DNA from 3 places in the Variovorax sp. RCC_210 genome. Region 2 is predicted to be linked to each of the others. Evidence: riboswitches for the same ligand, from Rfam matches in the RefSeq annotation. Region 2 holds a riboswitch; each other region holds the start of a gene.
What was found. A riboswitch is a leader RNA that binds a small molecule or an ion and turns the genes downstream of it on or off. The one in region 2 is predicted to bind glycine.
Positions count from the first base shown of each region.

Region 1: another riboswitch for glycine. It lies ahead of AB6807_RS33355 (ABC transporter substrate-binding protein); the one in region 2 lies ahead of gcvT (glycine cleavage system aminomethyltransferase GcvT).
Region 3: another riboswitch for glycine. It lies ahead of AB6807_RS26580 (D-amino acid dehydrogenase); the one in region 2 lies ahead of gcvT (glycine cleavage system aminomethyltransferase GcvT).

Region 1 is NZ_JBFUPJ010000017.1:80,800-84,064, forward strand. It holds gene AB6807_RS33345 (ATP-binding cassette domain-containing protein) at 163-813, opposite strand; gene AB6807_RS33350 (hypothetical protein) at 902-1,741, shown strand; glycine riboswitch at 1,895-2,019, shown strand; gene AB6807_RS33355 (ABC transporter substrate-binding protein) at 2,185-3,265, shown strand, end outside.
Region 2 is NZ_JBFUPJ010000006.1:328,895-332,159, reverse strand. It holds gene AB6807_RS19830 (AraC family transcriptional regulator N-terminal domain-containing protein) at 1-650, shown strand, start outside; gene AB6807_RS19825 (hypothetical protein) at 808-1,491, shown strand; glycine riboswitch at 1,525-1,611, shown strand; glycine riboswitch at 1,628-1,738, shown strand; gene gcvT (glycine cleavage system aminomethyltransferase GcvT) at 1,784-2,998, shown strand; gene gcvH (glycine cleavage system protein GcvH) at 3,068-3,265, shown strand, end outside.
Region 3 is NZ_JBFUPJ010000011.1:80,430-83,694, forward strand. It holds gene rfbD (dTDP-4-dehydrorhamnose reductase) at 1-231, opposite strand, end outside; gene rfbB (dTDP-glucose 4,6-dehydratase) at 228-1,325, opposite strand; glycine riboswitch at 1,447-1,536, shown strand; glycine riboswitch at 1,571-1,687, shown strand; gene AB6807_RS26580 (D-amino acid dehydrogenase) at 1,779-3,080, shown strand; gene AB6807_RS26585 (FIST C-terminal domain-containing protein) at 3,106-3,265, opposite strand, start outside.

The DNA.
Region 1 (3,265 bases), on a different contig from region 2:
TGGCTGGAAATCTTCAGGCGGGATCAAACCGCCGGAATCCGTGATTGTCACCCGTCGGGGCCCGGTTCGGCCCGCCATGGGTGCGATCACCCCCACGAGGGGGCTTGTCAATGGGGGTTGCGCAGGGTGGTACGCAGGGGAGGCGCAAGGTGCCGAGGCGCTTCAGCGCAGCGGCAGGCTGATGGTGGCTGCCAGCGGCACGGCGTCGATGTGCTCGGCGCTGGCCACCACGAAGGCCCGCCCGGTGGCCGGCCCTGCGAGTTCGCCCAGCGAACGCCACAGGCAGCGCACCGAGCCCGCGTCCAGCGCCGCGGTGGGCTCGTCCAGCAGCACCAGCGGGCGGCTCGAGGCCAGCGCCGCGGCCAGCCACACCTTGCGCTTGGAGCCGGTCGACAGCATGAACATCGACTTTTCCAGGTGCGGCGTGAGCGAAAGGCCCTCGACCAGCGCCTGCCACCGTGCCTCGTCGAAGCCCGCGTCGCCCTCGCGCAGCGCGGCGGTGCAGGCGTGCACCGTGCTCTGGTCGAAGCGGTCGGTGGACGGGTCGACGAAGAACACGTTGCGCCGGTATGCCTCGGGCGCGGCGGCGAGGCTGGCGCCGGCCACCGTCAGGCCGCCCCTGGCCGGGAGCGCGCCCGCAATGACCTGGAGCAGCGCCGTCTTGCCGGCCCCCGTGTCGCCGTACAGCAGCGTGACGCCGGGGCCGACGCGGGCGCTCCAGTTCGAGGCGATGGCCGGCTGGTCGGGGTAGGCGAAGCCGAGCGCGTCGATCTGCAGGACGGGGGAAGAGGGAGCGGAGCTGGATGGGTTCATGGTCGCGGGCGACTTTATCAAGCGCTCGCGCGGCGTGGGCATGCAAACCTCCGACGCGAATTGCGATGCGTGGCTACCATTCGGCTCCATGAAAAAACTGCTCACCGCCGGTTTCCTCGCGTCGCTCACCTTGGCGCTCATGGCGGGCCCCGCGCTCGCCGCACCGGCCGCGCCCACCGCGCAGGTGTTCGATGCCGTGAACAAGCCCGAGGCGCTCGACCCGCAATGGCGCGTCCGGTTGTGCGCCTTGCTGCCGCAGCCCTGCGACGTGCAGCAGATCGGCCTGTACCGCCCACGCGGCGCCACGCCCGGCGACTACCTGGTGCTCTCCGCCGAGCCGCTGGTCATGGCGCGCGTGAAGCGAAGCACCGACGCCAAGGGATGGCAGCTCACCACGCTGAACGATTTTTCCGCCTATGCCGACGCGCTGAAGAAAGACGGCGCCGAAGGCTCCGGCCCGCGCGACATGCGCCTGTCGCTCGCGCCCGCGCTCTACCCGACGGCCGAGGGCAAGTGGGCGGTGGCCGTGCTGCAGACCGTGTCGGAGATGTACTCGGGCGGCGGCGCGTCGTTCGACACGGCGGACTTCGTGCCGCTCGAACGCGAACGTGAAGGCGAGGGCGAGGGCGAAGGCAAGGCGAGGAGTGCCGTGCAGCGCGGCATTCCCTTCTCGTGCTTCAAGATGATCCGCGCCTGCTTCAGCGAGAAGGACTACAAGACCTCCAAGCATTGCCACGACGAAAGCAACGGCAGCCTGCGCATCGCGTACGGCCAGGCGGCCAAGCCCGGCGCGCCGTACGACTGGCAGTACACGTGGCTGCAGAGCGAGTGGCCGCAAGGCGAGCCGCAGCGCGCCACCACCACCTCGCGCATCCGCTTCACCGCGAAGACGACCGAACGCGCGGACTTCTGCGGCGGCCCGCAGTAGACGTTGACTGCGGCGCAGCTTTCTCGCGGATTGCTGCTTTTGGCACGCAATCTGCTTTGAGAAGTTGATCCAGGAGAAATGCCGGCCCGATGCGTCGAGTTAGTGCATTACCGAAGGCGACAGCCCATAACGCTCAGGTCCCAAGACTGGATTTTTACTGACGCTGGAGAGCGCTGACCGGCCCCGTTGCAAGGGCCGAGGGCAGCCGCCGAAGGGGCAAGCCCTGTGCGATGTGCGCGCAGGGTGAATCTCTCAGGCAAAAGGACAGCAGGGGCACACCGCGCATTGCGTGCGGCGTGTCCTTGTTCGCTTCCGGAGCCGCTTTCTTCATGACCTGTTTTCCGCAACGCCGCCAGGCCGCCACGCTGCCACGCCGCATGCAGTACGTGTGCCGCGGCGTTGCGCGTGTTCGCGCCTTTCTTTTTCAACCGGAGAACTGATCCATGCTGACGAAACGACAACTGAAAGCCATGTTCGCGGGCGCGTTGCTGGCCACGGCCGCTGCCGCTGCCTTCGCGCAGGACGCGGGCAAGGTGCTGCGCCTGGTGCCGCAGTCCGACCTGAAGATCCTCGACCCGATCTGGACCACCGCCTTCGTCACGCGCAACCACGGCTACATGGTGTACGACACGCTGTTCGGCGTGGACGAGCAAGGCAAGGTGCATCCGCAGATGGTCGACAAGTACACCACCAGCCCCGACGGAAAAACCTGGACCTTCACGCTGCGCAAGAGCCTGGCCTTTCATGACGGCAAGCCCGTCACGTCCGAAGACGTCATCGCCTCGCTGAAGCGCTGGGGCCAGCGCGATGGCCTGGGCCAGAAGATGTTCACCGCGCTGGACAAGGCCGAGGCGGTGGACGCCAACACGTTCAAGCTGGTGTTCAAGGACAGCTTCGGCATGGTGCTCGACGCGCTGAGCAAGCCCTCTTCGAACCCGCCTTTCATCATGCCCGCGCGCGTGGCCGCCACGCCCGCCGACAAGCAGATCGACGACGCCACCGGCTCCGGCCCCTACATCTTCAAGAAGGACGAGTACCGCCCCGGAGAGAAGATCGTCTACCTGAAGAACACCAAGTACGTGCCGCGCACCGAGGCCCCCTCGGGCACCGCCGGCGGCAAGAACGTGTACGTCGACCGCATGGAATGGATCGTGCTGAAAGACGCGCAAACCCAGGCCAACGCGCTGGCCAACGGCGAGGTCGACATGATCGAGTGGGTGCCGTCCGAGCAGTACACGGCGCTGAAGAACAACCCCGCCATCACCATCGACAGCCCGGTGCCCAAGGGCTCGTTCGCGCTGCACCTGAACCACTTCATCCCGCCCTTCGACAACCCGAAGATCGCGCAGGCCGCGTTCATGGCCATCAACCAGGAAGCGCTGATGCGCGCGCAACTGGTGCACAAGGAGCTCTACAACAGCTGCGCCTCCATCTACCCGTGCGGCTCGGCCTATGCCTCCGACAAGGCGAGCTACTTCACCGGCAAGCCGCAGTTCGAAAAGGCCAAGGCGCTGCTGAAGGAAG
Region 2 (3,265 bases):
GCGTGCTCGAAGCGGAAACCGACAAGCCCTATGTCGCAGTGGGCCTGACGCTCGACCACGCCATGCTCGCGAACCTGGTCACCGAGCTGCCGCCGGTTTCTACATTGCCGCAAACCATGGGATTCGGCGTGGCGACCGTCTCGCAACCGCTTCTGGAGGCGCTCGACAGCCTGCTGGCGCTTCTGGATCGCCCCGATGACATCGCCGCGCTTTCAAAAGGACGTGAGCGGGAGGTGCTGTACCAACTGCTGCGCAGTCCGCATGCCCCCATGCTGCGACAGGCGCTCAGCGTGGACGGCCAGCTGGCGAGAATCCGCGAGGTGATCCAGCGGATACGCCAGCAAGTCGACACGTCCCTTTCGGTATCGGCGCTTGCCGAGTTGGCCGGCATGAGCGTGCCGTCTTTCCACCGCCACTTCAAGGCGGCCACAGGCATGAGCCCGCTGCAATACCAAAAGACGCTGCACCTTCATGCAGCGAGAAAGCTGATCGTGGCCAGCGGCGATGCCGCCAGGACCGCTTACGCGGTCGGCTATGAAAGCCCTTCGCAATTCAGCCGGGAGTACGCCAGGTTGTTCGGCATCTCCCCAGCCCGCGACGCCGCGCGGTTTCGACAGGGGGCGGGGCCGACCGCTTTCGGACTGGTCTGACTGCCGCGCAGCGGTCCAACGGGGAGGACTTCGCGCCATCTGCTTCTAAGAAAACGAACGCGCGTGTGAGGTCGACTCCCGTTCCGTGGCTCACTCGCAAGGAAATCGCAGGCGGCCGAGGTCGACAGCGGCGATTGCCCGTGTAAGTAGAACGTTCATGAAGATGTCACCACTTGCAACGATGCTGCAGCCCTCGATTCCCGAAAAAGCTGTGGCTGCCATGTTTCCCACCAAGACCGACAAGGCGCGCGACGAACTCCAGGGCCGCCAGCGCACGCTCAGCCAGCGCGAGCGCGCGCTGCTGCTCATGGCCGACGGCCGGCGCTCGCTGACCGACTTCAGCCCGCTGTTCAGCACGCGGGACGAGGCCGAGCAGGCGCTGTCGGCCCTGGTGCAGCGCGGCTACCTGCAAGACCCGCACGCGGCGGCTGCAGCTGCCGCCCAGGCCGCGCTACTGGCGTCGCAGGCATCGCAGGCATCGCAGGCATCGCAGGCCGCGCAAGCGGCCAGCGACGCCCAGGCGGCTCAAGCCATGGCGGCGCTGCCGGCGGTCGACCCGATCCAGGTCAGCACCTCGGCCGACAGCTTCGACGGCAAGCGCTCGCTGGCGACCACGCGCATGTTCCTGTTCGACATCTGCGAGCGCATGTTCGTGCGCCGCGACCCCAAGTTCGCGTCGCAGATGCGCGACGCCCTGCGCGAAGCGCGCGACCGCGAGGCGATGATGACCATTGCCGCGCTGATGCTCAGCGAGGTCGAGAAGGCGGCCGGGGCCGAGCGCGCCGAGTCGCTGCGCGAGCGCATCGACCGGCTGCTGCCGCCGGCTGAAATCGTTCACTGAGGCCAAAGCCCCGCGCGCCGCGATCCACTACACTCGCCCGGGTCAGGAGAGAGCCCCGCGCGACGGGGCCGCCGAAGGCGCAGGGGTCTCCCGAACGCTCAGGCAAAAGGACTGACAAGGCGCCGGTGCACACCGGCGTTTCCTTGCTGGAGAGAGGCCGCCGCACCCCACGGTGCAACGGCCCACCGAAGGAGCAAACCCCGATCGTGGGGCGAATCTCTCAGGTAAAGCGGACAGCAGGGGTGGCCCATGGCTTGCGTCATGGATTTCGTCTGCCCCTTTGGAGTGCCCCATGGCCTCTTCCACTGCTTCCGCTGCTCCCGCCGCTTCCGCTGCTTCCGCCTCCGACACCCTGTTGAAGACACCCCTGCACGACCTGCACGTCGAGCTCGGCGCCCGCATGGTCCCCTTCGCCGGCTACACCATGCCGGTGCAATACCCCGCCGGCCTGATGGCCGAGCACAAGCACACGCGCGACGCGGCCGGCCTGTTCGACATTTCCCACATGGGCCAGCTGCGCCTGGTCGGCCCCGACGCCGCGGCCGCCTTCGAAACCCTGATGCCCGTCGACGTGATCGACCTGCCCGCCGGCAAGCAGCGCTACGGCCTGCTGCTGAACGACGAGGGCGGCATCCTCGACGACCTGATGTTCTTCAACGAAGGCAACGGCTCGCTCTTCGTGATCGTCAACGGCGCCTGCAAGGTGGCCGACATCGCGCACATCCAGCAGAAGATCGGCAGCCGCTGCACCGTGCAGCCCCTGCCCGACCAAGCGCTGCTGGCGCTGCAGGGCCCGCAGGCGGCCGCCACGCTGGCGCGCCTGTCGCCCGGCATCGAGCGCTTCGTGTTCATGACCGGCGGCGCGGTGCAGATCGGCGACGGCGACGCGAAGGTGCCAGCCTTCGTCACCCGCAGCGGCTACACCGGCGAAGACGGCTTCGAGATCTCGGTGGCCGCCACCGACGCCGAGCCGCTGGCGCGCCTGCTGCTCGCCCAGCCCGAAGTGAAGCCCATCGGCCTGGGCGCGCGCAATTCGCTGCGGCTCGAGGCCGGCCTGTGCCTGTACGGCAACGACATCGACACCACCACCACGCCGGTCGAGGCCTCGCTCAACTGGGCGATGCAGAAGGTGCGCCGCGCCGGTGGCGCGCGCGAAGGCGGCTTTCCCGGTGCGGCCAGGATCCTGGCGCAGCTCGCCGCGGCCACCCCGGGCGCGGCCGGCCACACCGACCACGACACGCTCAAGCGCAAGCGCGTGGGCCTGGTGGCGCTGGAGCGCATTCCGGTGCGCGACGGCACGCTGCTGCAGTCCTTCGAGGGCCACGACATCGGCATCGTCACCAGCGGCCTGCTCGGCCCCACGGCCGACCGCTGCATCGCCATGGGCTACGTGGCCACGGCGTTCGCCGAGCCGGGCACGCGCATCCAGGCCATCGTGCGCGGCAGGCCGGTGCCGATGGAAGTCTCGACCCTGCCCTTCGTGCCGACCCGCTATTACCGCGGCTGAGCCTGCCGACCGCCCCCGGACCCGGCTAGGCTCTGCACCCCGAAACATTTTTTCCACGAGGAGTTTTTCATGAGCATCAAGTACACCAAGGACCACGAATGGGTGGCGGCCGAAGGCGATGCCGCCACCGTCGGCATCACCGTGCACGCGCAGGACGCGCTGGGCGACGTGGTGTTCGTCGACCTGCCCGAAGTCGGCAAGAGCTTTGCCCAGGGCGAAGTGGCCGGCGTGGTCGAGTCGGTGAAAGCCGCCGCCGACGTGTTCATG
Region 3 (3,265 bases), on a different contig from region 2:
CGCGAACTCGGGCTCGCTCTCGGCCTTGTCGACGGCGGTGTGCGCCGCGGCATTGACGATGACGTCGGGGCGCACCTTGAGCACGGTCTCCGCCAGCTGCTCGGGCCGGCTGAAGTCGGCGTGGAAATCGGTGCTGTCGAAGTCGAGCGCCACCAGCTCACCGAGCGGCGCCAGGCTGCGCTGCAGTTCCCAGCCGACCTGCCCGCCCTTGCCCAGCAGCAGCAGCTTCATGCCGCGGCCTTCGTCGGTGCGGTCGATGCTGCAGGTGCGGCGTCGTATTGCTTTTCGACCCACTCGCGGTAGGCACCGCTTTGCACGTTGTGCACCCACTCGCTGTTCGCGAGGTACCACTCCACCGTCTTGCGGATGCCGGTGTCGAAGGTCTCGGCGGGCTTCCAGCCGAGTTCGCGCTCCAGCTTGCGCGCGTCGATGGCGTAGCGGCGGTCGTGGCCGGGGCGGTCGGTGACGTACGTGATCTGCGCGTTGTACGGCTTGCCGTCGGCCTTGGGGCGCAACTCGTCGAGCAGCGCACACACGGTGTTGACGATCTCGATGTTGGGCTTCTCGTTCCAGCCGCCGACGTTGTAGGTTTCACCGAGCCGGCCGGCCTCGAGCACGCGGCGGATGGCGCTGCAGTGGTCCTTCACGTAGAGCCAGTCGCGCACCTGCATGCCGTCGCCGTACACGGGCAGCGGCTTGCCGGCCAGCGCGTTGACGATCATCAACGGGATCAGCTTCTCGGGGAAGTGGAAGGGACCGTAGTTGTTCGAGCAGTTGGTGGTGAGCACCGGCAGGCCGTAGGTGTGGTGCCAGGCGCGCACGAGGTGGTCGCTGGCGGCCTTGCTCGCCGAGTACGGGCTGTTGGGCTCGTACTTGTGCTCTTCGGTGAAGGCGGCGTCGGTCTTGGAAAGCGAGCCGTACACCTCGTCGGTCGACACGTGCAGGAAGCGGAAGGCGGTCTTCTCGTCGGCCGGCAGCGCGCTCCAGAAACCGCGCACCGACTCGAGCAGGCGGAAGGTGCCGAGCACGTTGGTCTGCACGAAGTCTTCGGGGCCGTGGATGGAGCGGTCGACGTGCGACTCGGCGGCAAAGTTGACCACGGCGCGCGGCTTGTGCTCGGCCAGCAGGCGGTCGATAAGGGCGCTGTCGCCGATGTCGCCCTGCACGAAGATGTGTCGGGGGTTGCCCTTGAGCGACGCGAGGGTCTCGAGGTTGCCCGCGTAGGTCAACTTGTCGAGATTCACGACCGGCTCGTCGCTGTTCGCGATCCAGTCGAGTACGAAATTGGCGCCAATGAAGCCAGCGCCGCCGGTAACCAAGATCATGGAGTCCCCTGAATGTTGGAAGTCATCGCCTTGTCGCAATGAACGTAACGCGCGATTATCCCATTGGGTCAACAGGCCGAAACACAAGACGTTACCGTTCTCTTCACCCCGTGTTTACAATCGCGGCACTGCAGGAGAGCGGGCCACCCGGTGGCCCTACCGAAGGCGCAAACTCCCATAAACGCTCAGGTCGGCCCGACGAAGTCTTGAAAAGGCTTCGGCAAGGGGTCAGTACTGCACCACATCAAACGCCGTCTGGAGAGCCATCGCACCGTTCATTGGTCGCGATGCACCGAAGGAGCAAACCCGTTGCAATGGCGCAACAGGTGAATCTCTCAGGTACCGAGGACAGGGGGAGCGGCAACTTGGACTTCGGTCGTCCGGTTGCCTGCTATTGATTCAATAGCACACCACGCCCGTCGTTCAAGCGCTGCAACCTCAAAGGTACTTGAAATGCGCGTGATCGTTCTTGGCGCCGGCCTGCTCGGCGTGACCTCGGCTTACTACCTCCAGCAACTCGGCCACGAAGTGACCGTGATCGACCGGCAGGCCACCCCGGCCGCCGAAACCAGCTTCGCCAACGGCGGGCAGATCTCGGTGAGCCATGCCGAACCCTGGGCCAACCCCAGCGCGCCGCTCAAGGTGCTGCAATGGCTGGGCAAGGAAGACGCCCCGCTGCTCTTTCGCATCCGCGCGGACATGCGCCAGTGGCTCTGGGGCCTGCAGTTCCTGCGCGAATGCACGCCGGCGCGCACCCGCCACAACATCGAACAAATCGTTCGCCTGGGCACCTACAGCCGCGAGATGTTGCAACAGTTGCGCCGCGACACGCGAATCGACTACGACCAGCGCACCCAAGGCATCCTGCACTTCTATACGACGCAGAAGGAGTTCGACGGCGCCCTCGCCCCCGCCGAGCAGATGCGCGCCCTGGGCTGCGAACGCCAGGTCATCTCGGCCGACGAGGCGGTGAAGATCGAGCCAGCCCTCGCCCACATCCGCCCGAAGCTGGCCGGCGCCACCTTCACGGCCGAGGACGAGTCGGGCGATGCCAACCGCTTCGCGCGCGAACTGTCGAAGCTCGCCGCCGCGGCCGGCGTGAAGTTCCTCATGAGCCACACCATCACCGCACTGCGCGAAGCCGGCGGCGCCATCGACCACGTCGAGGTGACCGACAACGAAGGCCGTTTCCAGCGCATTCGCGGCGACGCCTTCGTGATGGCGATGGGCTCGCTGAGCCCGCTGCTCGCCGCGCCGCTGGGCATCCGCCTGCCGATCTACCCGGCCAAGGGCTATTCGGTGACGCTGCCCGTGAAGGACGCCGCCAAGGCGCACCAGGTCTCGCTGACCGACGACGAGTTCAAGCTGGTGTTCTCGCGCTACACCTCGGAGACGGGCGACCGCCTGCGCATCGCCGGCACGGCCGAGCTCAACGGCTACGACCGCGACCTGAACCAGGTGCGCTGCGAGGCCATCGTGCGCCGCGTCGAAGAACTGTTCCCCGGCGCCGGCGACACCACGCAGGCGCAGTTCTGGACCGGCCTGCGCCCGGCCACGCCGAGCAACGTGCCGCTGATCGGCAAGACCAAGCTCGCCAACCTGTTCCTGAACACGGGCCACGGCACGCTGGGCTGGACGCACGCGTGCGGCTCGGGCAAGTCGATCGCCCGCATCGTGAGCGGGCTGGCGCCGGAGGTCGATTTCGCGTTCACCGGCATGCCCGCGCCGCAGCCGCGCGTGCTGCAGCCGGCCTGATCGACTCGACCGGCCTGCGGGCCGGTCAGTCGTTGCTGGTGAACACCGTCAGCACCCCGGTATAGCCATACAGGTGATGCCGGGCGATTTCGCCCGCCGCGAAGAACCCCACCAGCGGCACGTCGCCCAGCGCGTGCCGCACGATCTGCAGCTCCGCGCCCGGCGCACCGAAGTGCGGTCCGCCG